2 regions of the Rheinheimera muenzenbergensis genome follow, and region 1 is predicted to be linked to the other one. Evidence: riboswitches for the same ligand, from Rfam matches in the RefSeq annotation. Region 1 holds a riboswitch; the other holds the start of a gene.
The links. Region 1 has a riboswitch for cobalamin ahead of MN202_RS10435 (ABC transporter ATP-binding protein). Riboswitches for the same ligand answer to the same signal wherever they lie in the genome.
Positions count from the first base shown of each region.

Region 2: linked by a shared signal. The riboswitch ahead of MN202_RS11670 (TonB-dependent receptor domain-containing protein) and the one ahead of MN202_RS10435 (ABC transporter ATP-binding protein) in region 1 are both predicted to bind cobalamin.

Region 1 is NZ_JALAAR010000008.1:367-10,577, forward strand. Features, by position in the region: gene MN202_RS10405 (arsenic resistance protein) at 75-1,037, shown strand; partial or broken gene MN202_RS10410 (IS110 family RNA-guided transposase) at 1,521-2,634, opposite strand; gene MN202_RS10415 (energy transducer TonB) at 2,976-3,404, shown strand; gene MN202_RS10420 (hypothetical protein) at 3,568-4,533, shown strand; gene MN202_RS10425 (GNAT family N-acetyltransferase) at 4,661-5,140, shown strand; gene MN202_RS10430 (hypothetical protein) at 5,302-5,691, shown strand; cobalamin riboswitch at 5,771-5,945, shown strand; gene MN202_RS10435 (ABC transporter ATP-binding protein) at 6,022-6,801, shown strand; gene MN202_RS10440 (FecCD family ABC transporter permease) at 6,801-7,793, shown strand; gene cobO (cob(I)yrinic acid a,c-diamide adenosyltransferase) at 7,802-8,407, shown strand; gene MN202_RS10450 (cobalamin-binding protein) at 8,404-9,231, shown strand; gene MN202_RS10455 (serine/threonine-protein kinase) at 9,232-10,211, opposite strand, start outside.
Region 2 is NZ_JALAAR010000009.1:41,184-63,317, forward strand. Features, by position in the region: gene glyA (serine hydroxymethyltransferase) at 144-1,397, shown strand; gene nrdR (transcriptional regulator NrdR) at 1,493-1,948, shown strand; gene ribD (bifunctional diaminohydroxyphosphoribosylaminopyrimidine deaminase/5-amino-6-(5-phosphoribosylamino)uracil reductase RibD) at 1,948-3,081, shown strand; gene MN202_RS11590 (riboflavin synthase) at 3,093-3,743, shown strand; gene ribBA (bifunctional 3,4-dihydroxy-2-butanone-4-phosphate synthase/GTP cyclohydrolase II) at 3,756-4,865, shown strand; gene ribH (6,7-dimethyl-8-ribityllumazine synthase) at 4,974-5,438, shown strand; gene nusB (transcription antitermination factor NusB) at 5,456-5,869, shown strand; gene thiL (thiamine-phosphate kinase) at 5,903-6,865, shown strand; gene MN202_RS11615 (phosphatidylglycerophosphatase A family protein) at 6,862-7,341, shown strand; gene MN202_RS11620 (ligand-binding sensor domain-containing protein) at 7,365-10,397, shown strand; gene dxs (1-deoxy-D-xylulose-5-phosphate synthase) at 10,435-12,294, opposite strand; gene ispA ((2E,6E)-farnesyl diphosphate synthase) at 12,309-13,196, opposite strand; gene MN202_RS11635 (exodeoxyribonuclease VII small subunit) at 13,198-13,443, opposite strand; gene pomA (flagellar motor protein PomA) at 13,642-14,409, shown strand; gene MN202_RS11645 (flagellar motor protein MotB) at 14,413-15,366, shown strand; gene thiI (tRNA uracil 4-sulfurtransferase ThiI) at 15,466-16,923, shown strand; gene MN202_RS11655 (ketopantoate reductase family protein) at 16,920-17,828, opposite strand; gene MN202_RS11660 (VanZ family protein) at 17,795-18,151, opposite strand; gene MN202_RS11665 (YajQ family cyclic di-GMP-binding protein) at 18,243-18,725, shown strand; cobalamin riboswitch at 18,797-18,982, shown strand; gene MN202_RS11670 (TonB-dependent receptor domain-containing protein) at 19,020-20,780, shown strand; gene msrA (peptide-methionine (S)-S-oxide reductase MsrA) at 20,848-21,384, opposite strand; gene MN202_RS11680 (efflux RND transporter permease subunit) at 21,488-22,134, opposite strand, start outside.

The DNA.
Region 1 (10,211 bases):
ACAAAGGCAAGGCGACGCGTACCGCGCGCTTGCTTTGGGCGTTAAGCGGTATTCGATCAACGAGGTTCAGGTCATTGAAACGAGAGACACTGGAAAAATATCAAGTATTTATTTATCTGACCGGAATCCTTTTAGGGTTGTTGGTCGGGATGAAATTTCCTGCACAGTCACAGATTTTAGAGTGGGCTTTGTGGCCACTGCTAGGCATGCTTCTGTATACGACTTTTACTCAGGTCCCTCTGGCGCATCTGCAAGAAGCATTCTCTGACTCCCGCTTTATGTTGGCGGCGGTAATTGGCAATTTCGTTGTTCTTCCTTTGATTGTATGGGGGTTAATGTCCACTGGACCCAACTTGCCTGCCGTCAAGTTGGGCATACTCTTGGTGTTATTGGTTCCATGTACTGACTGGTTTATCACTTTCACACACTTGGGTGGAGGAGATACTAAACGGGCTATTGCCTTTTCGCCTGTTAGTCTTTTGCTTCAGCTAATCCTCCTGCCAGTTTATATATGGCATTTCCTTGGTTCGGAAATAACAACCAGCGTAATGCAGCGAGAGCTAATTCTGGCCTTCTTCGGACTTATCGTCCTCCCCTTGGTGGCGGCATTTGCAACCGAAAAATGGGCTGAAAAGCGAGAGGGCAGAGAAGCTATTCTGAATGCTTTTGGCTGGTTTCCCGTTCCGCTACTGGCATTGGTTGTGTTTTCTATAGCAGCGGCACAAATCAATGTGGTCATTGATTCATTGGGCATACTCCCAAGCTTGTTTGCAGTATTTTCTGCATTTCTTCTGATAGCTGGGTTTTTATCTTTAGTGCTTTCAAAAATATTTTCATTACCAACAGATCAAGGCAGAGTTCTTGCCTTCAGTTTAGGTAGCAGGAATTCATTTGTGGTTCTTCCCCTAGCACTCTCTCTGCCTTCATCCTTTGAGCTGACGGTTGTAGTTATCGTATTTCAGTCATTGGTTGAGTTATTTGGGATGGCCGCTTACATATGGTGGGTTCCAAAAAAATTATATCCTTCAGCTACATGAGTGCGGTGGCGCTTAACACATATGAGCCTTCTCGGAGTCAATAGGTAATACCGCTCTTCTGGCCGCGGTAGCGGCCAGTCTGTTGTTCCATCAGCAAGATAGACTGCTTCATCTGTCATCATGGTTGCCAGGCGATAGCCTGCAACAAACACATATCGGGGCTCTCTTATCTCATGCTCAATGAGTGCCTGCTGGTTTCAGCATCCTTGCTGACAGCAGGGGCACCAGACATTCATCGGTTAACCTGTTGCTGGCACTATTCAAGGCGTCGGGCTTAAAGCCAGTTAGTTTCAGGCTCAGCACAGGTGCAAACCATCTTGCTGATGGTAAATGCGCGGCGACAAGGTGTCTAATCAAGCAAGCTGGCTACGGCAGTGTGCCAGAAGGTGGGTGGTTCAGCTTATTGCTAAGGGTTACCCAACCATCATTTGAGCATCAGCCATGGTGTTCCAGTTAGACGTTCAGCTCACCTTGTCCCGCGACTTAACCGGCTAGGAATCGCTTCTCATCGAACACCTTCTGGTTTTTCAGCATGTAATAAACACATCGACCGACTTTATGCGCTAAAGCGGACAGCGCTTTGGCTTTGCTCATGCGCTTTTGTAATTTGAGCAAGTGAGCTTTGGCTTTATCGTTACCGCGCAGATAAAGCACGGCAATCTCACCGAAGGCCCACTTCAAATGGGCATTGCCAATTTTATTGCCCTGGGTGCCATAGCTTTTACCTGCGGATTCAGCTTTGCATTTAATCAGCCGGCTGTAGGATGCAAAATCCTGTACCGTGCTAAAGCGGGCAATATCGCCAACTTCATACAAAATCGTCAGTGCCAGAATGCGACCAATGCCAGGGAAGCTAGTGAGGATATGGTAGTCACTGCCGTTGTGATGCTTGGCGTGCTTTTCGATAAAACACTCGATGGAGCTGAGTTCATGGCGGTAAAACGCGATGATGTTTAAATCCAAATCAACATTGCGCTGCACGAACTGATCTGCAAAACAATCACGCATTGCTTCGCGGGCATAAGGATATTTGAGGTCTAAATTAGTAGGCGGCAAGTTGTACTGACTAACCGTGTTTTTGACGTGCGCTTTTAAATCGGCACCGTGACGGACGATACGGGTGCGACGGCGCAATAAATCACGGGCAGCGCGCATTTGTGGCGGATACACATAGGCCAGCGGGAAATTACCACCGCGAATAAGATGGGCAATCTTATAGGAATCGATGCGGTCATTCTTGGCTTTGCCGCCATGAATGGCGTTGAAAAGTACTTCCTGTCCTTTTCCCTTCGGGCCAGCTAAAGCTGTCCAAATTCTTTCCTGAAGAATTTGTCATATATAAAGCGTGTCCAAGAATAAAATCGATGCCGTGTTCAGCACAAAAGTCGCTGACCCAGTACCAGCAGTGCATGCATTCAACGCCAACCACGATATTGCCGATGTAAGGTGTTAATAAATTGAGTAGATTTTCTGGCAATGCTTTGATTTCGCGGTGTAAGATGGTGTCACCGTTCGCATCCAAAATGCAGACGTACAAAGAGCGGGCATGCAAATCAATTCCACAATAGTACGGATGTTGTGTAGTATAAAATTTCATTGGGTCTTCTCCTTTTTGGTTTGGTCGCCTTCCAGCTTAGCCAAATGGTTGGGCTGGGGAGAAGGCTCAATGAGTATCAAGGCCCTGCAATTCGCAGCCTATGGTTGCTAGACCTTAATGCTGCGCCGCTGTTCGCGCTAAATCTCGGTGTTATGGATATCCTTAAAAGGAAGAGAGTGTGTATTAATTTTTTTATTTTAACTTTTAGCGCGTCTAGCTATTTCAACCCACTACAAGGTGAGAAATCAGTAGGTCGTGTTTTGCTTAAATAACGACTTATCAAAAAAGCCTGCTAACACGTATCGCGCAGTTGTTTTGGCTGCTGGCATTAAGGACATTAAGTGAAAAATTCAAACCTATTAGTCGTTGCGGCAATCTTAACAGTAAGTGCTTGCTCGACAGTAAATCAATCAGCTGGTACAGGGCAATTGGATTTAATTAGTAACAAAGAAGCCGTTGAAAAGTATTGGGTGGTTAAGCGCAAGGTTGCTCCTGAATATCCTGCGGATGCAGGTGAAAAGGGTATATCGGGTTGTGTAGAATTTACGCTGTTAATCGACGGCGATGGCAAGCCGCAAAATTTGATGGTAATCAAAAGCTTTCCTGGTACAACATTTAATAAAAAGGCATATGACGCATTGCGAAAATGGCAGTGGACACCCGGGGCTGACAATGCTCAAAAGCAACCGGTCTTAACAACAATACAATTAGATTTTACGACGCGAAAGTCAGCTAACCATGCTCAGGCTTATAGCGCGTGTAAAATTTAGTTTGCCTTAACAAGCCAACTTTATAGTTGATAAAAAGCGCTGGCTGCTGCGTCAAACCGCTGCGTTTAACCATACTTAACCACTGTTTGCACACTAAACAACGAGTTGCAGCAATCTGGTTTATTGTTAGTACTGCAAACGTGTGGATAGCACAGGGGTTTAAATGACACGTTTATTGGCACTACTGTTTATTTTAGCGACAAGCCATTCTGCATTGGCGCACCCGACAGGAAGTATGGTGGTGATCGATGGGACAGTGCTGTGGTCTTACGTTTGCCCGGTTGAAAGTCCCGACCATCACGCCTGTGTTATGAGCTGGGACGAGGAGACGGGTGTACGTTCCTGGTTGATATCTTCTTTTTCTGCCAGTGACTGGATGATGGCACCGGCTCCGGATGGAAAAGTCTATCTTGTAGAACGATATTTCGATCATGCAAGGCAGACAAACAGAACCCGACTACTGATAGCTTCCGTCGGTGCGACACCTGAAGAACTTCTGCCCTGGTTTGATGATCCACATCGATTTGGTGAAGCCGGCTTCGCGGCGATTGAAGGCGGAGGCTTTCTCTTCGCGCGCTATCCCAACCTGTACCTGCTGAATGAAGATGGCTCGGCATCGAAATGGCTGGAGTGGCCCGTCGCTGTTTTCGGAGTAAGGCAGGTCCAGGGCGGTTTATTACTCATTCGCGGCGAGTCAGAGGCGTGGCTAACGACCCAGGATGGCAGCATCTTAACAGGCTGGTCCAAGTTGCTGCAGGAGCTGACGTCAGAGCCAGCTTTCATGGGCAACCGGGTGTTTGATGCAGACTACGAAGATGGCTCGCTCTGGATTGCCTATTGGGGGAAACGTCGATTTGAAGTTATCAGAGAAGGTGCCAGAACAGTGGTTAAGTCCTTTGACAAACCCTGGTTGCCGCATGCCGTAGCGGCAGCTGGCGGAGCAGTCTTTATGCTTGCTTCCACGATCGCAGCGGGTGATGATCAGGGGATCCTGCCTAATCTGTGGCGTATGAAGGATAATGAGCTTGAGCTGTTGTGGGGAGATCACAGCGGTAATGCCGGCTCTGCCTGCGTAAATCCTGATAATTTCGCAGCATTGTCTGAGCGCTGCGTGGCTTACGGCCTTTAAATTAAGGCAGCAAAAATGCATGTTGCTGCGAAAAAGTATCTTATGGCTGCGGCAACAGGCTTTAGGCAGCAATGTTCAGTATGAGTATGTAAACCGTTAAATAGCAGTAGGCAGTAAGGAAGTACAAATGTCGATTAAACCTATTACTGAAGCAATGTGGCCACAAATAGTTGCGCTGCAGGCCGAGGCGTATTTTCAGGTTGAACCTGAGAGTGTGGATGTGTTGAAAAGTAAATGGCTAAACTCACCGGCAAGCTGCTTTGTATATGAACAAGCGGGCAAACTGGTGGCTTACTTGTTGGCGCACTGCTGGCATAGCGAAACAGCACCAAAGCTGTATCAGACGTTGCCGGATGGCGCCACTGGGCCCATATTGTTTTTGCATGATCTGGCTATATCAAAAGCTGCTGCTGGCGATGGCCTTGGCACTAAGATGGTGTCGCACCTTATTAAAACAGCTAAAGAGGGCGGTTTTCAGCAAATTAACCTGGTTGCCGTACAACAATCTGCCGCATTCTGGCAAAAACAGGGTTTTTTTCCCGTCGACAACCAACAACTGTGCCTGGGTTACGGCGACGGTGCTCAGCTTATGAGTCTGAGGTTCTAATTAGCAACAGCGAATATCATGATGCAATGCAGCTAAGTAGCTGGCGCCAGGATCACGCCTGGCTGGTTGTCGGCATTAGCTTTTTCACCAGTTAAGATTGCAAAAATGGCACAATCTGTTTAGATTGAATAGCAACACAAGCGGAACAACAGGAAGTCAAAATGAAAAAGTGGGTCAGCGCCGTTATCGCCTCTGCCGTATTGTCCAGTACAGCGATTGCCAATACACAAGACTATAAACTGGTAACAGTGGCCGGTTATCTTAATTTCTATTTGCTGAATTTAAATGCCTGTGAGGATTTTCATCCATCGGTGCGGGCCGCTGCTTATGATGCAGAAAAACATTTGTACCCGCACCTGGATAAGCTATCTGCTAAGTTAGGCGATAATTCAGATAACCAGAAAATGGTGGCCGATATCGTGATGAAACGTCGCAATATGCTCAATGGACAAATTGCTGAAGGCGATTTTACCGTAGAGCATTGTCAGGCGATTGTAAAAATTCTTAATGAAGATGGCCTGGATAAAACCTTACTGGCAGCATTAAATTAAGCTAATTCAGTAAAAAGTGTATTAAAAAAGCGCCGGCCAAATGCCGGCGCTTTGTTTTTCTGCGTCGTAAAAATATCTGTTACACTAGCCGCGTTTTGGTGCGGCCCAGCCGCTAAAAGGGAAGCAGGTGAGATGCCTGCACTGTACCCGCAACTGTAATAAGTGCTGCAATCTGTAACCACTGGCCGCTGCCGGGAAGGGGATTGTGGGTTATCACTTTAAGTCAGGAGACCTGCCAATCAATTGGTTTACACCGCTGTGCGGGAGTTCACAGCAGCGTCTGCACCGTTTTTCAGCGGAGCTGGCTGCTGCATTTGTCAGGAGTGAGTTGTGCTGAAACTGTCTGCGGTATCGTTGCAGTTATCCGACACCAGGGTGTTGCAGGATATAAATTTTGCACTGCAGGATGGCGAATTTATTGGCATTATTGGCCCGAACGGTGCCGGTAAAACCAGTTTGCTGCGTCTTGTGCAGCGGACACTGGCGCCGTCTGCCGGGCAGATCACCTTACAGCACAAAGCGCTGGACAATTACACTGCCACTGAGCTGGCGCGCACTGTGGCGGTAGTAAACCAAACTACATTACCGCTATTTGCTTTAACGGCAGAGCAGGTTGCCGCTATGGGCCTGTTACCGCACAAAAGCTGGTTTGAGCAAAACACCAGCCATGATATCGCTATTGTAAGCCGTGCTTTGGCAAAAGTCGGTTTGGCAGCTAAAGCCGGGCAGCAGGTAGACACCTTATCTGGTGGCGAGCTGCAACGTTTGTTTATTGCCAGAGCTTTGGTGCAACAGCCGCGTTTGCTACTGTTAGATGAGCCTACAAATCATCTGGACGTGAAATACCAACATCAGGTTTTGCAACTGACACAGCAATTAGGGGTCGCTGTTTTGGCCTGTCTGCATGATTTAAATCTGGCGGCCTGGTATTGCGACAAGCTGTTGCTGCTCGATCAAGGCCGCCAGGTAATATTTGGCAGCCCGCAGCAGGTATTGCAGCCTGATATATTACAGCGGGTGTTCGATTTGCCTTGTCAGATCCACCAGCAGCACGGCCAGCTGCAGGTCAGTTTTATGCCACCAGCCCAAAGCGGTAAGGTAGCGTCCTGATGAGTAAACGTTATTACAAACTGGCCATGATTGGCGCAGTGACAGCATTGCTGGCCAGCTTATTCATTAGTCTGATGCTCGGCAGTGCGTCTATCGATACCGGGCAATTATGGCAGGTGCTGGTTGCTGACAGCAGTGCAGCCAGCCTGCAGCACACTATTATCTGGCAAATACGTATGCCTCGTTTGCTGTGTGCTGCATTAGTAGGCGCTGGTCTGGCTATGTGCGGGGCAATTTTGCAAAATGTCAGCCGCAACCCGCTGGCAGATCCCTATCTGTTTGGTTTGATGGCAGGCGCTGGCCTTGGTGCAACTCTGGTTAGTGTTGTATTGCCAGCTGGCCATATCAGCCAGGCGCTCGGTGCTTTTGTCGGTGCCTTATTCGCGGTGCTGTTGGTATTTGCAGCGTGCAGCGGTAAGCGCTGGCAAAAAATGGAAACAACCTTGTTAGCCGGCGTGGCAGTATCTTTTATGCTTAGCGCTGTCAGCAGTTTTATTTTGTATTTCGCTGAGCCTTTCGCCGCTAATCGTATAATGTTTTGGTTAATGGGCAGCTTAAGCCGTAATGACTGGTTTAGTGTCTGGTTATTACTGCCGGCTGTGGCTCTGGTACTGGTGCTGGCGCTGGCACTGCGCAGGCAATTGGATGCGTTGCTATTGGGCGATGATAGCGCCCGTACTCTGGGAGTTAATACTATAGCGGTGCGGCTGATATTATTACTGGCAACCGCCTTGTTAACCGCTGTTATCGTGTCGCAATGTGGCGGTATTGCCTTTGTCGGCCTGATGATCCCACATGTCGTCCGGCAATTGTTCGGCGTTACGGCCGTACCCTTGTTACTTGGAAGTGTGCTTAGCGGCGCTATATTTTTAATTTGGGTAGATAATCTGGCCCGTACTTTACTGCCACAGCAAGAGATCCCGCTTGGGGTGATTACCTCGCTGCTTGGTAGTGTATTCTTTTTAATGCTAATGCGTAGCCGGGGACACTAACAACTCTTATGACAGATGAACAACAAAAACAGCAGCGGCACAAAAGCCGGCAACAACGGTTGAAAGCTGAAGTGGATAAAGCCATAGCGCATGCAACTGACGAAAAAGGTTTATTGCTGGTTATTACCGGCAATGGTAAGGGCAAATCTACCTCCGGTTTTGGCACTGTAGCGCGTGCTGTCGGTCATGGTATGCGAGCTGCGGTTGCGCAGTTTATTAAAGGCAGCTGGGATTGTGGCGAGCGTAACTTACTGCAGCAGCACGGCGTAACTTTTGCCGTCATGGCGACAGGTTTCACCTGGGATACGCAGGATAAAGCCGCAGATATAGCCGCGGCGGAACAGGTGTGGCAGCAGGCTGAACAGTATTTAGCGGATACCAGTATTGATCTGGTGTTGTTGGATGAGCTGACTTATATGCTTAGTTACCATTATATCGCCGTTGAGCGGGTAGAGCGGGCGCTGTTACAGCGGCCGGCGCAACAGCATGTGGTGATAACCGGCCGGGCATGTCACCGGCGCATTATTGAGCTGGCCGATACAGTAAGTGAAGTGCAAAATGTTAAACATGCCTTTGACAACGGCATTAAAGCGCAGCGGGGACTGGATTGGTGAAATATCTACTGATGGTTTTGTTGTTGGGTAGCAGTGTATTAGGCTACGCCAGGGAGCAAGATGCTGCACCACAACGGATAGTGGCGCTGGCACCACATATTACGGAAATGTTGTATGCCATAGGCGCCGGGCCACAGGTCGTTGCGGTAAGTGACTTTAGTGACTATCCGCAGCAGGCTTTGACGTTGCCCCGGGTAGCGAATTTTGCCGGAGTGAACATTGAGGCATTGTTGGCATTGCAGCCAGATTTAGTGATCGCCTGGCGCAGCGGTACACCGGCAGCCGATGTAAACCGCTTGAAACAACTGGGGTTGCGTTTGGCATTTTCTGATCCGCTTTCGCTTGATGACATCAGCACAGAGCTGCAGCAGTTGGGGGAGCTGACCGGGCATGCTGATCAGGGGGCCCGGCAAGCGGCTGAATTTGCAACGGCGCTGCAACAGCTTAGAGCTGATTATCAGCAGAAAAGCCCGGTAAAGGTATTTTTTGCCATGTCAGTTGCACCGCTTAGTACAGTGGCAAACAAGGCCTGGCCGCAGCAAATGTTACAACTGTGTCAGGCTGACAACCCGTTTGCTAATGTTAAAGGCGATTATCCGCAGGTAGGGATCGAGCAGGTATTGCAGAGCCAGCCAGAGGTGATTATCCAGGCCAGCCGGGGCGGAACTGTTGCTGATTTCGCCTACTGGCAACGTTACGCAACATTGCCGGCAGTAAAACAGCAGCAGTTTATTTCGCTAAACGCCGATCAGCTGTACCGCACTACGCCGCGCACTTTGCTCGGTATTCGCCAGTTATGCCAGGCGTTGGATCTCTATCGTTGATTAACTGTTAATACTGCTCATTAACTCGTTGGCCCGGCGCATTAGCCGTTCTGCGGTGCGCACCTGATTAGACTGCAACAGCTCGGTAGACAGACTGAGATATTTGTCGGCTAACTGGCGGCGCATGCCAACATGCAACGAAAAATTAACCGGTACCAATGCATTAAATTGCTGTAGTTTGTCGTATACCTGATCGACCTCTGCGGCTTTGCTACTGGCCGCCAGTTCTTGCTGCAGCAAACTAAAACTATGCTGATAAAATAACTCTGCTGCCTTATAAGGAAACTCTGCTGTTTTTCCCTCCGCTACCGCCTGGCGATATGCCGCCATGTCGTTAACGGCCTGCGCCAGTACAGTGCCTTGTTGCACCAAAGCCTGAGTGTTGCTGTGGCTGCTAAATAATTCCTGACCTATAGCAATCAGTTGCTGTAAGGCGCCGGCATCATTTGTGGCAACGGCTTGTTGATAGGCGCTGACATAAGCTTCTGCTTCGGCATCATCTGGCCTGACTTTATAGTTGCTGTCGATACGTTGTAATTCCGCCAGTATTTTATAAGGGTCGCTGTCCTGTGCCTGGCGCTGATATTGCTGCTCCAGCAATAGCTGGCGCAGTTGATTACGTAATACATCTATCGCAGTTTGCTTACTGCGTGAGATGTTGCTGCTAATTTGCGCCAGATAGTGAGAGTCGGGATACAAGGCACTTGCCTGAGCTAACAGCTGCTCAATTTGCGGATAATTCGGGTAAGTGAAACTGCGATCGCTGATCAGGCTGTCTATCTGCTGTTCAAAATGGCTTAATACCGTTGTCTGCTGATTGCGTAACAGCGCCTGACGTAACCAGGCCGGAGTGTCGGTTTGCTCTAGCTGTTGCAGCAGCTGGGCTGCGCTAACGCTACTTAATTGTTGAAATTGTTGTTGCTGTTGTTCAGCCTGGCGGGCTTTCTCACCATATTGCGCCAGTTGTTGCTGCTGACCTG
Region 2 (22,134 bases), on a different contig from region 1:
CTAAGTGCATAAAGGTTTTTTTAGCGGTAGAATAGCGGCCAATTTTATCAGCCCGTTTTTTGTGCTGCATTTTTATGAAAAACTGTATTTGTTAAGATCCGATTTTATTAAGACTAAGCGTGTAAGCCGCGCCAGGAGAGAGCATGTTAAAGCGTGATATGAATATTGCCGATTTTGATCCGCAATTATGGCAAGCCATTACCAACGAAACTGACCGTCAGGAAGCGCACATCGAGCTTATCGCGTCAGAAAACTACGCCAGCCCACGCGTACTGCAGGCGCAAGGCTCTCAACTGACCAACAAATATGCCGAAGGTTATCCGCACAAGCGTTATTACGGTGGTTGTGAATACGTTGATATTGCTGAAGATCTGGCTATCGCCCGCGCTAAAGAGTTGTTTGGCGCCGATTACGCTAACGTGCAGCCGCATTCAGGTTCGCAGGCAAATTCTGCCGTGTTTCTGGCGCTGTTAAACGCCGGAGACACTATTTTAGGTATGAGCCTGGCACATGGCGGTCACTTAACGCACGGTGCTCATGTCAGCTCTTCAGGCAAACTGTACAAAGCGGTGCAATATGGCCTGCACCCGGAAACCGGCGTGATCGATTATGATCAGGCCGAAGCGTTAGCGCTGGAACATAAACCAAAACTGATTATCGCTGGTTTCTCCGCTTATTCTGGCATAGTTGACTGGCAGCGTTTTCGTGACATCGCCGATAAAGTCGGTGCTTACCTGATGGTAGATATGGCGCACGTTGCTGGCTTAGTTGCCGCCGGTTTGTATCCTAACCCTGTACCTGTTGCCGATGTGGTTACAACCACAACACACAAAACACTGGCAGGTCCGCGTGGTGGTTTAATCCTGGCGCGTAAAAACGAAGAAATTGAGAAAAAACTTAATTCTGCGGTATTCCCGGGCGGCCAGGGTGGCCCTTTGATGCACGTTATTGCGGCTAAAGCTGTAGCTTTCAAAGAAGCACTGCAACCAGAGTTTAAAAGTTACCAGCAGCAAGTGCTGAATAACGCTGTGGCGATGTGTGACGCCATGATGGCCCGCGGCTACAAAATAGTGTCTGGCGGTACGCAAAACCATCTGTTCCTGATGGATTTAATTGATAAAGACATTACCGGTAAAGAAGCTGATGCATGGCTGGGCCAGGCGCACATCACGGTAAATAAAAACTCGGTACCTAATGATCCGCGTTCACCTTTTGTGACGTCTGGTTTGCGCATCGGTACACCTGCGATTACCCGTCGTGGTTTTAACGAAGCAGAAGCGCGTACGGTAGCTAATTTTATTTGTGACGTGCTGGATAGCCGTGGCGATGCCGCGGTAATTGACAAAGTTCGTGCTCAGGTGGCTGAACTGTGCAGCCGTTTCCCTGTTTATGCCTAAGCGCTGATTAAGTGCTATGATGGCCGCTATTGCGGCCATTTCTTTATCTGGCCTGAGCTTAATTGGATTTTTGGACGGCTTGGCGGGGTTTTATAATGTACTGTCCGTTTTGTAATGCTGATGATACCAAGGTAATAGATTCCAGGTTGGTCGCTGACGGCCACCAGGTGCGCCGCCGGCGGGAATGTCTGGCGTGTCATGAGCGTTTTACGACTTTTGAATCGGCTGAGTTGGTGATGCCGCGTATCATTAAACGCGATGGCTCACGCGAACCGTTTAACGAAGACAAGTTACGCAGTGGCTTGCTGCGCTCGTTAGAAAAAAGGCCGGTGTCAACCGAGCAAATAGAACTGCTGATCAATAAAATTAAATCTCAGTTGCGGGCTACCGGTGAACGTGAAGTCGGCAGCCAGCTCTTGGGTAACCTGATTATGGACGAGCTGGTTAAAGTGGATAAAGTTGCCTATGTGCGTTTTGCCTCTGTCTACCGCTCATTTAAAGATATCCGTGAGTTTGGTGAAGAAATTGCCCGTTTAGGGGAAAAAGCCTGATGTTCAGTGCCAGCGATGCCGCTTTTATGGCGCAAGCTATCCAACTGGCGGCGCTTGGCTGCTATACCACCAGCCCAAACCCGAATGTTGGCGCTGTGCTGGTTAACAACGGCATAGTGATAGGCACTGGTTATCACAAACAAGCGGGTGGTCCGCATGCTGAAGTATTTGCACTGCGCGAAGCCGGTGCTGCCGCTCAGGGCGCCACCTGCTATGTCACACTGGAACCGTGCAGCCATTATGGCCGTACGCCACCTTGTGCTGAAGCACTGATTGCAGCCGGTGTTGCCCGGGTAGTAATTGCCATGCAGGACCCTAACCCGCAAGTAGCCGGACGGGGCGTTGCTATGCTACGTGCAGCCGGTATCACCGTTGAAACCGGGTTGCTGCACACACAGGCTAGAGCGTTGAACCCTGGTTTTTTAAGCCGGATGGAACGCCAGCGTCCTTATGTACAATTAAAACTGGCTGCCAGTCTGGATGGGCGCACGGCGTTAGCAAATGGTGACAGTAAATGGCTGACCGGCGCAGCAGCCCGTGCGGATGTGCAGCATTATCGTGCGCAAAGCTGCGCTGTATTGTCCACGGCCACGACTGTTATCGCTGATAATGCCCGGCTAAATTTACGCCCAGAGCAATTAGAGCATAGTGTTGCCAGGCTGGAAAACGGTGAGCTACGCCTACCTAAGCGGGTGATCCTTGATCGCAACGGCTTGCTGGACGGCAAACTGGCAATATTTGCTGACGGCGGAGAAGTGCTGTTATGTGTCAGCAAGGTTGAAAATAGCCGGCAGTTGCCCAATATCGCCAGACAAATTCATTGCCCGTTAGACAGTAATGCGCAATTTGATATACCGGCATTGCTGGAACATCTGGCGGTACGGGAACAAATTAATACCTTATGGGTAGAAGCCGGCGCCACCTTAGCGGGGACCTTATTGCAGCTGCAACTGGTGGATGAGCTGATTGTATATTTAGCACCTAAGCTGCTGGGTAATACGGCGCAGCCACTGGCGGTGCTGCCACAGTTTCAGGCTCTGGCTGACGTGCCTGAGCTGAGCTGGACAGATGTACGCATGGTAGGGCAGGACATCCGCCTGACAGCGCGGTTTAATGCTGCCGTCACAGCCTAATGGGGTAATCTATGTTTACAGGTATTATTGAGGCCACAGGCCAGCTAAAAGCTATCCGCCAGCGTGGCGGCGATATCAGCGTGACGATCAGCAGCGAACAGCTGGATTTTAGTGACGTTAAACCGGGCGACAGTATCGCCAGCAACGGTGTGTGTTTAACCGTGACCCGGCTTGGCCAGCATAGTTTTGATGCGGACGTGTCAGCGGAGACGCTGGCGCTTACCTTGTTTGCTCAATATCAGACCGGGCAGGTGATCAACCTGGAAAAAGCCATGTTGCCGACCACCCGTATGGGCGGGCACATTGTTAGCGGCCATGTCGATGGTGTTACCTCCGTGGTTAAAATTGAACAAAGCGGTCGCGCCTGGCAGGTTTGGCTGGCACTGCCAAAACAACTGGCCCATTACATTGCCCACAAAGGCTCAGTAACAGTCGATGGCATTAGCCTTACTGTGAACGAACTGACAAAGGATGCCTTTCGGCTAACTATAGTGCCACATACGGCCGCGCATACCACTATTGCCCAGTTTAAGCCTGGCACTGTCGTGCATTTGGAAGTCGACATTATCGCCCGATATCTCGAACGGTTACTTAACAAAGACAACGCTGCCAGCAGCGGCGGTGTCAGTATGGCGCTGCTGGCTCAGCGCGGTTTTTTATAAATAAGGTTTGCTATGCAACTGAATACTCCAGCTGAAATAATTGAAGATATCCGTCAGGGCAAAATGGTGATCCTGATGGACGATGAAGACCGTGAAAACGAAGGCGATTTGCTGATGGCTGCTGAGTATATTACGCCGGAAGCGATTAATTTTATGGCCACCCATGGCCGCGGCCTGATTTGTTTAACCCTGACCAAAAAGCGTTGCAGCCAGCTGGCGCTGCCGTTGATGGTGGATGCCAATAAGTCGCCGTTTTCAACTAACTTTACCGTTTCTATCGAAGCCGCTGAAGGGGTCACGACCGGTATATCAGCCGCAGATCGTGCCCGTACTGTAAAAGCGGCGGTAGCGCGGGATGCCCGCCCCAGTGATATCGTACAGCCGGGACATATTTTCCCGTTAATGGCACAGGATGGTGGTGTGTTGGTGCGGGCAGGCCACACTGAGGCCGGCTGCGATTTAGCCCGCTTGGCCGGGCTGGAGCCGGCAGCAGTGATTGTCGAAATTCTGAATGACGACGGCACTATGGCGCGACGCCCCGATTTAGAGCTGTTTGCGAAAAAGCACGACATTAAAATTGGCACCATAGCCGACTTAATTGAATACCGTAATCTGAATGAAACCACTATTGAGCAGGTTGCCAGCTGCCATCTGCCAACTGAATTTGGTGATTTTAAGCTGGTCACGTTTAAAGATACTATCGACAGCCAAATTCACTTTGCACTGGTTAAAGGCGAGATAAAAGCAGATGAGCCTACACTGGTACGGGTGCATCTGCACGACACCTTTAGTGATCTGTTAATGGCAAACCGGGCGGCTAACCGCAGTTTTCCGTTGCATACTGCGATGGAGCGCATAGCCCGTGATGGCGGCGTGCTGGTATTGCTGGGTAAGCATGAGTCTGCTGACCATCTTATTCGTACTGTACAGGCGTTTGAAGCTGAAGATAAGGGCGAAAAACCACGCAGTGCGCCCTGGAATGGCACATCGCGAAATGTAGGTGTCGGTTCGCAAATTCTTGCCAGTTTGGGCGTGAAGCAAATGCGTTTGTTAAGCCAGCCGAAAAAGTATCATGCGCTGTCTGGCTTTGGCCTGGAAGTGGTAGATTACGTTAGCGAATAAGCAAGGTTAAATCAGGGCCCGCGTCTGCACAAAGACGCTGCCGGTTTTGTTAAGGTTGTGCTATTATGCACGGCTAATTTTTAGCGCTGTTATTTTTAAGGGTAACTCATGCAGGTGATTGAAGCGGGATATGCTGCCAACGGGAAAAAATTTGCGCTGGTTGTTGCGCGGTTTAACAGCTTTATTGTTGAAAGCTTGTTGGAAGGTGCAATCGACACGTTAAAGCGTATTGGTAACGTTGCTGAACAGGATATTACGGTAATCCGCGTGCCTGGCGCTTTTGAGTTGCCACTGGCTGTACAACAAGTGGCGGCCAGTAAAAAATATGATGGCATTATTGCCTTAGGCGCAGTGATCCGTGGCGGTACGCCGCATTTTGAATATGTCTCCGGTGAATGCACTAAGGGGATTGCCCAGGTCATGATGCAGTTTAATTTGCCGGTCGCCTTTGGCGTGTTAACCGTTGACAGTATTGAGCAGGCCATTGAGCGTGCTGGTACTAAAGCCGGTAACAAAGGCAGTGAAGCGGCAATGTCGACGCTGGAAATGGTTAACCTGCTGAACCAGCTGTAACAGGAAGAGAAACGTTAATGAAACCGAACGCCCGTCGTCAGTCACGGTCACTTGCCGTACAGGGAATTTACAGCTGGCATGTCAGCCAGAACCCTATTACTGAAATTGAACAGCAACTGATGCTGGAAACCAACGTTAAACATCTGGACGTTGGCTATTTTCAGGATCTGGTGCGTGGTGTGGTGAAAAACCATACCAGTCTGGATGAAGCGTTAAAGCCGTATCTGGACCGCCCTTTCGAAGAAATTGATATGGTGGAAAAGGCCATTTTGCGCGTGTCAGCTTACGAGTTGAAATACCGCCAGGATGTGCCGTATAAAGTGATAATTAACGAAGCCATTGAACTGGCAAAAGCATTTGCTGCCGATGACAGCCATAAGTTTGTTAATGGCATTCTCGATAAGGCTGTGCGGGTTTTACGGCCAAGTTAAAAGGAGAGCCGGCATACGCCGGCTTTTTAGTCTATGGGCGAGTTTGAGCTTATTTCCCGTTACTTTGCCAGCAGCGGTGCTAAACGCAGTGATACCACTATAGGTGTCGGTGACGATGGCGCAGTATTGCAGGTGCGTGACGGTTATGATTTGGTTGTCACCACTGACACTATGGTCGCGGGCACGCATTTTTTTCCTGATGACGATCCCCGGGCGCTGGGCCATAAGCTGGTAGCGGTCAATGTTAGCGATCTGGCGGCTATGGGCGCTGAACCGGCCTGGTTATCGCTGGCGCTGACTTTACCTAATGTCGATGAAAACTGGCTGAGTGCTTTTGCTGCCGGCTTGCATGAAACGGCCGAATACTATAATTGCCAGCTGATTGGCGGTGATACCACCCGGGGCCCGCTTAGTCTGACGATGGTTGCCAAAGGTATAGTACCACGCGGTAAGGCAATTAGCCGCAGCGGCGCCAGTGTTGGTGACTACATCTATGTTACCGGTACCCTGGGCGATGCTGCGTTGGGGCTGCGGTTATGTCAGGGCGTCCATCAGGTCAGCAAAAAGCACCAGACCCATATTTTGCAACGCTTTCACTATCCGTCAGCCCGGGTTGCGCTGGGGCAGGCACTGCGTAATATCGCCAGTAGCGCGATGGATTTATCCGACGGCCTGTACAGCGATATCCAGCATATAATGGCGCGGTCTAAAGTTGGCGCCAGTATTGATGTCGGTAAGTTACCCTTGTCTCAGGCATTAAAAGACAGTTGTGATCCGGCCACGGCAATCCAGCTGGCGCTGTCTGGTGGCGAAGACTATGAACTACTGTTTACCGTGCCTGAAGCGCGGCGCGGCTCACTGGATGTGTTGCTATCTCCTTATGGCATACCCTTGAGCTGTATTGGCCGCATTACCGGTGTTGCCGGCAAACTGGAACTGAAACAAGCTGAGCAACAGTACGCTTATCAGCATCAGGGATTTACGCATTTCTCATGACAAAGGTCGTATTTAACCTAACCAGGTGGCATCAGTTTCTGGCGTTGGGGTTTGGCAGTGGCCTGGCACCCAAAGCGCCTGGCACTTGCGGTACCCTGGCGGCTGTACCGCTGGTGGCGTTGCTGCTGTGGGCCGGTAACATCTATCTGCTGCTGTTTGTGTTGCTAGGTTCAGTGCTGGGTGTTTATATCTGTGGTCAGACGGCGAAAGATGTGGCGGTGCACGATCATGGCGCCATCGTTTGGGACGAAATTATCGGCTATGGTATTACCATGTTGTGGGTACCACTGCAGTGGCACACCTTACTACTGGGCTTTGTTTTATTCCGGCTGTTTGATATTGTAAAACCCTGGCCTATCAGCTGGCTGGATAAAAAAGTGCATGGCGGTGTCGGCATTATGCTGGATGATATCGTTGCAGGTATCTTTGCACTGCTGGCGTTACAGACAATATTGGCAATGCTGCCACTGAGTTAACCGATGAAAACAGGCTGCCATCAATGAAATATCTGCTGTCCTTCATTTTATTGTGCACCAGCTTTATTGGCGCGGCCTACCAACAACAATCTGTATATGATTTTGATATTAAACACTGGAGTAGTGGTGATGGCCTGTCGAGCAACTCGGTAAGGTCGGTCAGTCAGGACTCGCAGGGGTTTATCTGGCTGGCAACCTTATACGGTTTAAACCGCTTCGATGGTATGCAGTTTGAACACTTTACCATGGAGCAACACCGGCATCTTGCCAGTAATGCGGTTACCCGTTTATTGCATGACAGCAGGGGCTACATGTGGGTAGGCACTAAGGCCGGCCTGTCTGGTCTGGATCCGTTAACACTGACATTTGACCGCTATCCAATACTGGCAGAAGTGACTTCAATTGTGGAAGTCAGGCCCGGTGAAATCTGGGTGGCCGCCGATCATTTGTTTCGCGTGGTAGATGGTAAGGTTAGCCGGGTTGAACAAATAAAGGCCCAGGTGAGTCAGTTAGAGCTGGTTGGCGAACAGGTTTGGGTAAGTAGCACAGAAAAGCTGTACCTGATTAACACCGACGGTGATGTGCAAAGTTATAACCTGCCACCAGAGCTGATGCAGACACCGGTATATGATTTATATTGGAGTAAAGACCGCCTGCATATAGCCGCAGAGCCCGGCTTTTTTCATCTGGAAGCTGATGGCTCGGTAAAGCAATGCCAATTACCGGACAACAATAATACTGCCGTTTATAAGCTGCTAAAAGACAGCAGAGGTAATAACTGGATTTCAGCACACCGCAAACTGTTCCATAAACATGTCGATCAGGAGTGGCAACATATTACCGGTGACGAGCTCGGTAGTTACCCTTGGTTTAGTGATATTTTTGAAGATCGTGAACAGAATATCTGGCTGGCCAGTTTCAGCGACGGCCTGTACCGGGCCTCCAGCGGTAATATTCGCCGTATCGTGGCCGAGCACGCTGATCCGGTGGTACGCAGTGTTGCGGTGACGCCGGACAATAACTTGTTGCTGGCCGGTCAGTCTGATATCGGTGAGCTAAAAGCCGATGGCAGTTATCATAAAATACTGGATGCCTCGGCACTGGGCGCTAACACTATACATGACGTGTTCTGGCCGTCAGCCGATGAGATGTGGCTGGCGACTGACCGCGGTGTTCAAAGGTTGAACCGTGGTGAAAATACCCTGACAGCGCAATTTCCGGAGTTAAGTAAGTATACGGTTCGCATGTTACTGCCTGATGGCCTTGACGGCCTGTGGATTGGTGGCGTGATGGGCATTTTTCATTATCAGGGCAGTGGGCTGACAGCGTTTTCGCACAATAATGAGTTGGAATCGCGCAATATTACCGCTATGCAGCAACAGCAGCGCTTACTGGTGTTTGGTACGACGCGTGGTTTGTATCAGTACAGTAACAATCAGTTGCTCAGGCTGGGGATCGGCAGTGCTTTGTACAATAGCTATATCACGGCGTTGCAAATATTACCTGACAGCACTGTGGTCGCGGCTACATTAGATGACGGAATTTTTATCCGCTTACCCGGGCAGCAACAGTGGTTGCAGTGGCATAGCGGCAATGGTTTACCGCATAGCCCGGTGGTCAGCCTGATTTTCGACACGACGACTGAGTATTTGTGGGTAAGTAGCCATAAGGGTATTTTCCGTGTGCACTCTGCCGATTTACCACAATTGCGCCAGGCAGACCTTACGGCACAGCAGGTTTTAGGCCCGCATGACAGGCAGTTAGGCACCGTACCCGGGCGCTGCTGCAACGGCGCCGGGCACGCTAAGGTGGCGTTTTGGCAGCAGCAATATTGGTACCCTACCTTAAAAGGGGTTGTCGCCGTAAAAGCAGACTTATCGGCATCAGCCACCCGGCAGTTAAAGCCGGTAATAAAACAGGTGCAAGGTACAAAAAGCTATGTGGTAGACAATGAGCTACAACCATTGGTACTGGAGTTGGACGATCGCAATCTGACAATCCAATACTCAGCATTAGAATTTGTTAAACCAACGGCGTTGCGGTTTCGCTATAAGCTGCAGGGCTTTGATCAGCAATGGCACGAAGCCGGTGATCGGCGGGAGGCGGTTTATACCAATCTGACTCCAGGCCGGTTTGAGTTTCTTCTACAAGCCCGCTTTGATAATGAATCCTGGCAGCAGGCACGCTCTGCACGGCTGGCTTTAACGATACCCAAACGCTTTGATGAAACCTTGCTGTATCGCGGTTTATGGCTGTTACTGGCGTTGTTTTGCCTGTACTGGATAATGTGGCTGATGCGGCGCAACAGTATGTATCAGCAGCAACAATTAGAGCGCCTGGTAAAACAGCGTACCCAGGAGCTGGAAAACAGTAACGTTAAGCTAAATGAGCTAAACGAGCAGCTAACCTTGTTAACGCATAAAGACAGTCTGACCGGCTTACGTAACCGCCGGTTCCTGTTTGAGCAGTTACCGAAAGACATTGAACATTTTCAGCGCAATCGGGACTCCATGCTGGCGCAAGGCAAATGTGTGGCACTGATCCATCTGGATCTGGATAACTTTAAACAGGTTAATGATCAGTTTGGTAACAGCTCCGGTGATAGTTGCATTCAGCAGGTTGCTGGTTTACTGATCCGCGAAACCCGTGGTTCTGACTATGTGGTGCGCTTTGCCGGCGAAGAATTTGTGTTGGTGCTGCGGGATATTCAAACCGAACTGGTGGCAGAGTTCAGCCAGCGTCTGAATGAACTGGTGGCCCGCACCGTATTTAATTTACCGGACGGACACCGTACCCGGCTAACCTGCTCGGTCGGTTATGCCATTTACCCGCTGGAACTGCTGGGCGGGCAGCTAATTAACTGGGAGATTTCGCTGCAGCTGGCTGAAATGGCGCTGCACCATGTTAAACATGCCGGCAAAAATGGCGTCGCGACCATCGCGTTTGATCAGCAAGTCGATGCATTTGAATTTGAAGACTCCTCGCATGTCGAGGCGCAGGTCGAACGATTATTGTCTGCCGGACTGGCGCATTTTGATATGAAAGGCCCCGCTTAGGTACCAGAAAAAACCCGCAATGGCTGCGGGTTTTTTCTTACATCAGTGTCTTAATTTGTGCCAGAATGCCGGCGCTATCCAGCCCCAGTTCGGTATAAATTTCCTGTTGCGTACCGTGCTTGATAAAGTTATCCGGCAATCCCAACATGCTGATCTTTACCTTAAGCTGTTGCCGGGCGATAAATTCCGCTACTGCAGAACCGGCACCACCCATAATGGCGTTATCTTCCACGCTAACAAAATGCTGATGCTGCTTGGCCAGTTCAGTTAGCAGGCTTTCATCCAGCGGTTTAACAAAGCGCATATCAACCAGCGTGGCGTCTAACTGCTCTGCTGCCTGCTGACAGGCACTCAGCAGTGGGCCAAACGCCAGGATGGCCAGCTTTGTACCCTGGCGTACCACTTTGGCTTTGCCCAGCGGCAGTAATTGCATATCTTGTGTCGGCGTTACACCGGTGCCACTACCTCGTGGGTAACGCACCGCAGCCGGGCCGTTATATTGATAGCCGGTGTAAAGCATCTGCCGGCACTCGTCTTCATCTGACGGGACCATCAGCAGCATATTGGGAATACAGCGGATAAAGCTGATGTCAAAGGCGCCCTGATGGGTTGGGCCATCCGCACCCACCACACCGGCTCGGTCGATAGCAAACAATACGTCCAGATTTTGCAAGGCGACATCATGGATGAGTTGATCATAACCGCGCTGTAAAAAGCTGGAGTAAATGGCTACTACCGGTTTCAACGCTTCAATTGCCATACCTGCAGCCAGCGTAACGGCGTGCTGCTCTGCTATGGCAACATCAAAATAGCGTTGTGGGTAGGTTTTGGAAAAGCGCACCAGATCCGAGCCTTCACGCATCGCCGGAGTAATAGCCTGCAGTCGTTCATCCTGGGCTGCCATATCGCAAATCCAGTTGCCAAATACATTGGAAAAACTTGGCAGGCTGGCTTTTTTAGTCGGCTGTTTTGTTTCATCCGGGTTAAATTTCGATACCGCATGATAACCAATAGGATCTGCCTCAGCAGGGGCATAGCCCTTACCTTTTTTGGTGGCAATATGCAGCAGTTGCGGGCCTTTCAGATTACGCATATTGCGAATGGTATCTACCAGGCCACAGACATCATGGCCATCTATCGGGCCAATGTAATTAAAACCGAGCTCTTCAAAAAAGGTACCCGGTGTTACCATACCTTTGAAGTGCTCTTCAGCCCGGCTGGCCAGCTCATGCAAGGGCGGGACACCGCTTAAAATCTTCTTACCGCCTTCGCGCAGGCTGGTGTAAAAGCTACCGGATAAAATGCGGGCGAAGTAGCGGTTTAAAGCGCCGACATTTTCTGAAATAGACATTTCATTGTCATTTAGAATAACCAGCATATCCGGCCGTTCTTCGCCGGCATGGTTTAAGGCTTCAAAGGCCATACCTGCTGTAATGGCACCATCTCCAATTACGGCAACCACTTTGCGGTTTGACCGGGCCTGACGCGCGGCTATTGCCATACCCAGCGCAGCACTGATAGAGGTGCTGGAATGGCCAACCGACAACACGTCATATTCGCTTTCTTCGCGATAGGGGAACGGGTGCAAGCCATCTTTCTGTCGGATGGTATGCATTTTTTCCGCGCGGCCGGTTAAAATTTTATGCGGGTAGGCCTGGTGGCCGACATCCCAAATCAACCGGTCGAAAGGTGTATTGTAAACATAGTGCAGCGCTACAGTTAGCTCCACCGTACCCAAACCAGAGGCGAAATGGCCGCTGCTCTGGCTAACACTGCGCAGCAAATAGCGACGCAGTTCATCGCTAAGTGCAGGCAACTGAGCCTGTGGCAGCTGTCGCAGCTGTTCAGGTAATTGGGCTTTGGCCAGCAGTGGATAATCGTTAAGATCTAACGCCATAATTGTTGCCTGTATTAAAACTTGCGTTCGATGATGTACCGGGCAAAGCCACGTAACTCATCGGTGTTATAAGGTAGTGCAGCCAGTGCGTCCAACGCGTCCTGATATAGCTGCTGTGCTTTTTCTTTGGCTTGGGGTAGCCCAAGCAGCGCCGGGTAGGTTGACTTATTCGCCTTAGTATCAGAGCCCTGCGGCTTGCCCAGTGTTTGGGTGTCACTTTCAATGTCGAGAATATCATCCTGCACCTGAAAAGCCAGCCCTAATGCTCCGGCAAAAGCCTGCAGCGCAGCAAGCTCTGCCGGATCTTGTTTACGGCTGCACAGCCAGGCCAGTTGTACGGCGCACTCAATCAGGGCACCGGTTTTTAGCCGGTGCATGCGCTCAAGTTGCTGCAAATTGGTTGCCTGGTTGGTTTGGGCTAAATCTATCGCCTGACCACCACACATACCACTGTAACCGGCAGCCTGCGCCAGCTTTTGCAACATGCTAACCACAGACTGACTACTAACCTGCTGATACGGGTGACTGGCAATGATATCAAAAGCCAGTGCCTGCAACGCATCGCCTGCCAGTATTGCGGTTGCCTCGTCATAGGCTTTGTGGCAGGTTGGCTTGCCGCGGCGTAAATCATCATTATCCATCGCCGGTAAATCGTCGTGAATAAGTGAGTAACTATGAATGGCTTCCAGCGCGGCGGCCGGCCCATCTAAATCGTGCAGGCTGGCACCGAGCAAGGTACCACAGGCGTACACCAGATAAGGCCGTATTCTTTTGCCGCCAAGTAACAGGCTATAAGACATAGCGTCGAGTAAGCGCACGTCGGTGTGCAGTTTGGCCGCTAACAGCTGTTGTAGCTGAGCCTCAACCCGCTGCTGATATAAAGGTAATTGTTGCAGCGGCACTTTAATCTTCCTGCTCTGGAGCGAACGGCAGCAGGTTTTCCTGTTGTTGCTGCTGCATTAATAACTGTACTTTTTGCTCGGCCGATTGCAGCAATTGCTGACTGTGCCGGGCCAGGGTAATACCGCGTTCAAACTGCTGTAAAGATTGATCCAGCGACAGCTCGCCTTGTTCCAGTTGTTGCACTATTTGCTCAAGTTCTGACAATGTTTGTTCAAACTGGCTTAAATCGGCCTTTTTTTTGCTCATACAACCCCCTGGAAAAGTGTGCGCAAAGTTACCCTAGCAGGCTATTATGGTCAATCAGAAAGCGGTTGTGAAAGGCTAAATTGATAATTTCATACAATTTATATTCAATGATCCGGCGCATTTGTCGATAAACATCTATCGTCTAAGATAAACTGATAAAATCTTTGCCGCAGCAGTATAACAGTTAAGGAGAAAACAGTGGATATAGCCACCCTGGTTGGTATGTTAGGCGCTATAGGCTTTATCATCATGGCGATGATACTGGGTAGTAATGGCGCGCCTGCCATGTTTATGGACACTGTTTCAGTACTTATTGTATTGGTAGGTTCTATTTTCGTGGTGTTATCCAAATTTACGCTAAGCCAGTTTTTCGGCTGCGGCAAGGCAGCGGCGAAAGCGTTTATGTTTAAAATTGAATCGCCGGAAGAGCTGATTGAAAAAGCGGTACAACTGGCCGATTCAGCCCGCAAAGGGGGGTTTTTGGCGCTGGAAGAGGCCGAAATTCCCAATGCCTTTATGCAAAAAGGCGTGAATATGCTGGTTGATGGTCATGATGGCGATGTGGTGCGGGCGACGCTGATGAAAGATATCAGCCTGACAGAAAAACGCCATGAAACCGCTATTGCGATTTTTAAAAACCTTGGTGATGTGGCGCCGGCTATGGGCATGATTGGTACGCTTATTGGCCTGGTAGCTATGTTGTCCAATATGGATGATCCTAAAGCGATAGGGCCGGCGATGGCGGTAGCGCTGTTAACAACCTTATACGGTGCCTTTATTGCCAACGTTATTGCTATACCGCTGGCTGATAAGCTGGCCGTGAGAAACCTGCAGGAAAAAACCAATAATCAGCTGATCCTGGATGCCATTTTAGGTATCCAGGATGGCCAGAACCCGAAAGTTATTGAAGGCATTTTGCGCAATTATTTAGCCCAGGGTAAGCGCGAACCTGCGGCAGCGGAGTAAGTGATGAGCGACGAAGCAGAAGAGTGTAAATGCCCGCCGCCGGGTTTGCCGGCGTATATGGGCACCTTTGCTGATCTGATGGCACTGCTAATGTGCTTTTTCGTGCTGTTGCTGGCATTTTCTGAAATGGATGTGCTGAAGTTTAAGCAAATAGCCGGTTCAATGAAGTTTGCTTTCGGGGTGCAAAATAAAATAGAAGTAGAAGATATTCCCAAGGGTACCAGCGTTATTGCCATGGAGTTTCGTCCTGGCCGGCCGGACCCGACTCCCATTGAAACATTACAGCAGCAAACCATCGATATTACCCAGCAGGTTATAGAGTTTCAGGCCGGTGAGGAAGATTCGGCCGGTGGCCGGCAAGAGCAACGCGAGGATCTTAGCGGTGGCCAGTCGGTGAGCAACGCCGACGAAACTATGGATGGCGAAGCTGCGGCTGAGCAGGCTCAAGCTGAGGCGATGCAAGAGCAAAGCAATGAAATGGTTAAAAAACTGGCCGAACAGTTAGAAAAGCAAATTGTGGACGGTGCCATAGAGCTGGAGTCACTTGGCCAGCAAATTATCATCCGCATCCGTGAAAATGGCTCTTTTCCATCGGGTTCATCGTTTTTACAGCCGCGTTTTAAACCAATAATTCAGCGCATTGGCGAGCTGCTCAATGAGGTGCCGGGTGAAATTACTGTGACCGGCCATACTGATGATATTCAGGTAGCGGATGAGCTGCACAGTAATAATTGGGACTTATCCGCCCAGCGAGCAGTATCGGTGGCAACTGAAATGGTTAAAGCGCCGGGTTTTGATCGTAAACGGCTGGTTGTGGTTGGCCATGCGGACACCAAACCACTGGTGCCTAACGATTCTGAGCTAAACCGGCGGCGCAACCGCCGGGTTGAAGTGTCGATAATGCAGGGTAAGGCGAAAGAGTCTGAGCCTATCAGCTTAGAGGCGCCGCAATCCTAGTATTACTTTGCTGCTATACCGGGCGCAGATTAGGGTTTTGTAACAAGATCCGCTATAATCTGCGCCCTGTTTTTTGCGGTCAATAAAAGCTAACCTCAGATGATTGAATTTCTTATTAAATTGCATCCGGAAATTGCCATTAAAAGCAAGTCGGTGCGTAAACGCCAGACACTGCTGCTGGAGCGTAATCTTAAAACTATTCTGTTGCAGGTTGATTCTGCGGTAGAGGTTAGCAATAACTATGATCATCTTACCGTGCGCTGTGACAACGACGATCCGGCCATCCAACAAAAGTTAATCGACCGTTTAGGCTGCATTCCGGGTGTGGTGGCTTTTGCGGAAATGCAATCCAGCAGCTTTAGCAGCCTGCACGATATTTTTGAGCAGGTGCTGGTGGTGTATGCCGAGCAGCTGGTAAATAAAACCTTTAGCGTCAGAGTGCGGCGCAGTGGCAACCATGACTTCAGTTCAATTGAAGCCGAGCGCTATATCGGCGGTGGCTTAAATCAGCATGTTGCCAGCGCCAAAGTTCAGCTGAAAAAGCCGGATCTGGTTGTCACGCTGGAAATTAAAAAAGACCTGCTGATCATGGTGCGTAAAATGCACCCGGGTATGGGCGGTTTTCCGCTGCCGTCACAGTCAGATGTATTGTCGCTGATTTCCGGCGGTTATGACTCAGCTGTAGCCAGTTACCTGATGATCCGCAAAGGGTTACGTACTCACTATCTGTTTTTCAACCTTGGCGGCGCGGCGCATGAAGCCGGCGTGCGTGAGATGGCCTTCCATATCTGGCAGCGCTACAGCTTGTCGCACAAGGTAAAATTTGTCAGCGTCAATTTTGCCCCAGTGGTAGAACAAATTCTGGAAAAAATCGACAACGGCCTGATGGGCGTGGTGTTAAAACGCATGATGATGCGTGTCGGCAGTGAGGTGGCGCAGCGTCTGGGTATTAAAGCCCTGGTTACCGGTGAGAGCATTGGCCAGGTGTCCAGCCAGACCATTGCCAACCTGAACGTGATCGACCGGGTAACCGATACCTTAATCCTGCGGCCGCTGATCTATCAGGACAAGCAGGAAATTATCGATATGGCGCGCAAAATCGGCGCCGAAGATATTGCCAAAAGTATGCCGGAATATTGTGGCGTTATTTCGAAAAAGCCAACAGTAAATGCCGTGTTGGCCGAAGTTGAACAGACCGAGCTGCAGTTTGATTTCAGCGTACTGGAGCAAGTGATAAACGAAGCCAAGGTGCTGGATATCCGCACGGTGGAGTATCAGGCAGAGCAACAGGCGCACGTAGTGACCGAACTGGCCCAGCTACCGGCTAATGCCATAGTGCTGGATATACGGGCGCCGGAAGAAACCGAAGATAAACCACTGACCGTTGCCGGACATCAGGTAATTGAAATGCCGTTTTTCCGCCTGAGCTCGCAATTTGCCAGCCTGGATCAAAGCCAGCAATATTATTGTTATTGCGCCCGTGGCGTAATGAGCCGCTTACAGGCGGTGGTTTTGCAAGAGCAAGGCTTTACTAATGTAGCGGTGTACCGGCCTTAACCGCGCTGTTCAAGCTGCTGTACTTGCTGCAGCAGCCCACTGTTATAGGGTACAGCAAGGTTAAAGCGCGCGGCTTGCTGTACTACATAACCATTAATCGCCTCTATCTCGGTGCGGCGCCGATGCGCAATATCCTGTTGCATTGATGAGAAGTTTTGCGCCGTCGCCGTTATCACCTGCTGTACTTTGTCCAGCGTGGCCTGATATTCCAGCGCCTGTCCGCAGGCCGCACTTACCGCGCATACTTCCTGCAGCAGCTGACTAATGTGTTGCTGATAGCAGGGCTTCGCCAGCTCGCCGTTACGGCAGTTATGGATAGCCGTCAGCGGGTTAATTACTGCGTTGATAGCCAGCTTTTGCCACAAATACGGCTGAATATCATCAACGACGACCAGTGGCCCCAGTGCTTTATCCATGGCGTGTGGTACCTTTTCCCGGCAGCTCCTGGCCGCAGCATTTACCGGCGCCAATACACTCTGGCCGATACCTGTACGGATGACATCATGCTGGTGCCGCAGAGCAGCATGTGTTGTGGTTAGAAACCACAAACCTTGCTGTTCACCGATTAAGCTCAATACCTGGGCAATAGTGCCCATGCCATTATGGCTTAACACCAGTTGGGCGTTTGAGCTAAGCTGCGGTAATAACTCTGTTACCGCATTGATTACGGCATAGCTTTTAACCGGCAGTAATACCGCATTTAACGGCGCGATTGCAGGTGCAAAGTGAAGTTGTTGTGTTTGCTGCGGTTGAATAAAGTTAATGGATAACGCCGTATCGTGGCGCAGCCGCAGTGATACAGGCATACCAGACAACTGCATACGACTGGCTGCCAGCAGGCCAATGGCACCCTGGCCAACAACGACCCAGTTTAACGCTGACTGCGGGGGCGCAGGGCGTGCCATAATGCTCTGAGCAGGTAAAAACTGGCAATACCAGTGATATCAGCCAGCAGATCCCACCAATCGCCATTGCGGCGGGTGAAGAAATGCTGCGCCAATTCAATAGCGCCTCCATAAGAGCCCAGTAAAATAACTGCAGGCAGGGGGCGCAATTTAAAGCCTTTCCACAATAAGGCGCTAAGCACGGCAAAAATGGCAAAATGGGCCAGTTTGTCGATATGCGCTATACCGCCAGCAATACGGTGACCGCTTAACTCCGCCAGAAAAGACGCGGTGGCGGCGGTAAAACAAAATACACATAACCAACGATAAAAAGATTGCGGCACAAAAACCCCCGAAGCAGATGGCGCTCGGATTGTAGCAGTTTTCTGGTTATAATCACCAGCAGACAGAATGGCTTATGCTAAGGAGATTTTAATGCCCTCATTCGATATCGTGTCAGAAATTGATATGAACCAGGCGCGAAACGCAGTGGATAACGCTAAACGGGAGCTTGAAACCCGCTTTGATTTTCGCGGCGTTAACGCCAAAATTGAGCTAAACAAAGAGCAGATTGAACTGACCGCTGAAGCCGATCAGCAGGTAATGCAGTTGTTTGATATTTTTGCGATTAAAGCCAGCAAGCTGCAGCTTGATGTCAGTAGTTTTAAGATTGAAAAAGAAGAGCGGCATGGTAAGTTCGTCACACGCTATGTCAGCATTAAGCAAGGCATAGACAAAGACCAGGCGAAGAAAATCATTAAACTGGTTAAAGACAGCAATATTAAGGTACAGGTGGCTATTCAGGGCGAAGAGCTGCGGGTAACGGGTAAAAAACGTGACGATCTGCAAGCCGTAATGCAGTTAGTGCGTACCAGCGATCTGGGCCAACCTTTCCAATTCAAAAACTTCCGCGATTAACCGGCTGGATTTGGCCATCCAGAGCGCTGTTGACTTTTAATTTCGCCACGTTAAACTGCACGCGGCTCCATCAGGGAGCCGCTTTTTCTGGTGCTGCAGTAAACTGCAGGTAAACGGGAATCTGGTGTAAAACCAGAGCTGCCCCCGCAACGGTAAACAACTGAACTGTATTCAAAGCCACTGTCGTAAGATGGGAAGGCGAATACGGGCGCAAGCAGGTTGTCAGCCCGGAGACCGGCCGGAAAAATCCTTCAACCAGACTAAATGTGCGGCGGGCACGTTTTCGGAGCTTACATGTTTAAACCTGCTTTGGCGGCCGTGCTGGTCGCATCCTGTTTTTCAGCCAACGCTGAAGACATCGAACATATCAGTATTTACGCCAACCGTACCGCCACTGCCGAAGCGGAAGTATTAGCCAGCGTTACCCTGCTTGAGCGCGACGATATTGTTGCGCGTCAGGCCGCAGATTTACCCGCATTATTGGCACAATTGCCAGGTATTAATGTGGCCCGTAGTGGTGGCCGTGGCCAGTTAAGTAGTGTTTTTATTCGCGGTGGTGAAGCAAAACACACCTTGATCCTGATTGATGGCGTGCGAAGCGGTTCTGCCACTGCGGGCGCTAAATCCCTGGCTATGTTGCCGCTTGAGCTGATAGAACGCATAGAGATAATCCGTGGTCCGCGGGCGGCGTTTTATGGCGCTGATGCTATGGCCGGTGTTATTGCAATCAGCACCCGTCGCGCTGAAGTGGCAGAAATTAACGCTAACGCCGGCAGCAATGGCCAGATTGGCGCCGATGTCAGCGCTTCCTATCGTGGTGACAACGTTAATCTGCACGCTACCGTAGGTACACAGCAAGCTGATGGCATTAATGCGCAAACCAATGCCGACCCTGATCGCGATGGCTACCGCCAGCGGTTTGCCAAGTTAGCCGGTGCCTATCAAAGCCATGTCGGCCAGTGGTCAGCGCAAGCCGACGTGAGCTCAGGCTATTATCAATACGATAACCAATGGGGCAGTGAAGACGCGGCCGATACGTTAAACCGGACTTTCATTCTGGGCTGGCAGCACGACATAGGTGCAACGCAACATCAGGCTCAGCTTAGCCGGCAGCGCGATCGTGATGTCAGTTTTGGGCCGCAATCGCGCAGCCCGTTCCAGACCGACCGCGATGAGTTCAGCTACCAGCTTACGAGCCCCTTAACTGAAGCTGTTAGTGCCATTGGCGGCGTTAACTGGTATCAGGAAAGTGTTGCAGCATCGGCCCCGGCGTACCTGCAATCAGCCCGAAAAAACCGGGCTTTGTTCAGTGGTATAAGTGTTGACCAGGCGGCCGTGAGTTTTGATGCCGTGGTACGACGCGATCTGGACAGCCAATTTGGTGGCGCTAATACCTGGCAATTAGCAGCAGCTTATCAGCTGAATTCGTTATGGTCGTTACGGGCAGGGCGGGCAGCCTCGTTTAAAGCGCCATCGTTTAATGATTTATACTATCCCGGCTCAGAAAATCCGGCCTTGCGGCCTGAACGCGCCATCGAAGATGAAATTGCACTTCGCTATCGTGATGCCAGCCTGACGCTAAACCTGACATGGTTTGACCGTAACGTGTCCGACTTGCTGCAGTGGGGAAACGGCAAGATGGAAAACATTGCCAAAGCGAATATCCGCGGTGTTGAGACCAGCGCCGAGGTAACGCTGCAAGCGTTCAGCTATAGCTTTAGTTACACTTGGCTGGATGCCCGTGATGATGCCAACAAGCGTCTTGCACGCCGGCCCGAGCACGCAGCACATTGGCGCGGCGCTTACCAGTTTACTGACTGGTCAATGTTTATTACTGCAGATTACCAAAGTAAAACGCAGCAAGGCCCCTTTGACCCATTACCGAAATTACCCGGTTTTACCCAGTGGGGATTTGGCGCGCAATTTGATTTATCTGATCAGTTAGTGATTCGGGCGAAAATTGATAACCTGACCGACAAACATTATCAGACTGTGGCGGGATACAACAGCTACGGTGTGACGGCAAATGTCGGTGTCAGTTATCTGCTGCACTAAGTATGGCCAAAGGTTAGACGGGGTGTACCGTGTCAGCTTAATGTTGACACGGTTGTCCCGACCCTTGCTAGCGCTTTAATTTTTCGGTGAACTGCTGGCGAAATTTAGCCAGTTTAGGTGCCACGACATACTGACAGTAAGCTTGCTGGGGATTGGCAACAAAGTAGCCCTTATGATAGCTTTCTGCCGGATAAAACGTCTCGGCAGCACACAGCTGAGTCACTATAGCCGAAGCGTAAATCTGCTTCTCAGCAAGCTGATCGATTAAAGTTCTGGCAAGCTTTTGTTGTTCTGCATCCTGATAGAAAATGACTGAACGGTACTGGCTGCCGACATCATTTCCCTGCCGGTTAAGTTGTGTCGGGTCGTGCAGGCTGAAAAACACCAGACAAAGCTGCTGATAGCTGACAATACTGTCATCAAACTCAACTTGTACCACTTCAGCATGGCCGGTATCACCATCACAAACCCGGCGATAATTGGCATCGTTTGCGGTGCCGCCCATATAGCCACTTAACGCCTGGACCACGCCGGTTAGCTGGTTCATTGCGGCCTCAAGACACCAAAAACAGCCAGCGCCAAAGGTTGCAGTTTGTATCGGCATACTATGTCCTCTGTCTAACTTACGCTGAGTTTAAGGGTACTGCCCAGTCAGCTTTTTGCAATTATTCCGGCAATAAAAAGGGCACTTGCGTGCCCTTAATACCTTATTTGGGGTGTACCTCGTCTGCTGCGTGCTCATCCGGAGCAGCACGCTCCAGCCGCTGCAGTTTTTGCTCCAGCCGTTTCGGCGAGCCGGTATTGCGGGCAAACACCATATAAGTGACAGGCACCACATATATCGTCATCAGCGTCGCCAGCGCCACGCCGGAGAAGATCACCATACCTATTACCATCCGGCTTTCTGAGCCCGGGCCACTGGCAATAATCAGCGGAATACTGCTCATGGCGGTAGTAAAGGCTGTCATCACTATAGGGCGCAGGCGTTGGCTGGCCGCTTGTTTTATCGCGCTGCTAAATTCGACACCGGCATCACGCAGCTGGTTAGCAAATTCGACAATCAGAATGCCGTTTTTCGCTACCAGGCCTATTAGCATGACCAGGCCAATCTGGCTGTAAATGTTCAGCGTCATACCGGTAAAGTATAAGCCGGATAAAGCGCCAACCAAGCCAAGTGGCACGGTGATCAGGATCACCAGTGGATGAATAAAGCTTTCAAACTGCGCCGCCAGTACCAGATAAGTAATAAGCAGCGCCAGCACAAACACCATTAAGGTAGAACTGCCGCTTTCCTGAAACAGTAAGGACTCGCCTTTGTAATCTATACCGACGGTATCCTGAATTTCGGTTTGTA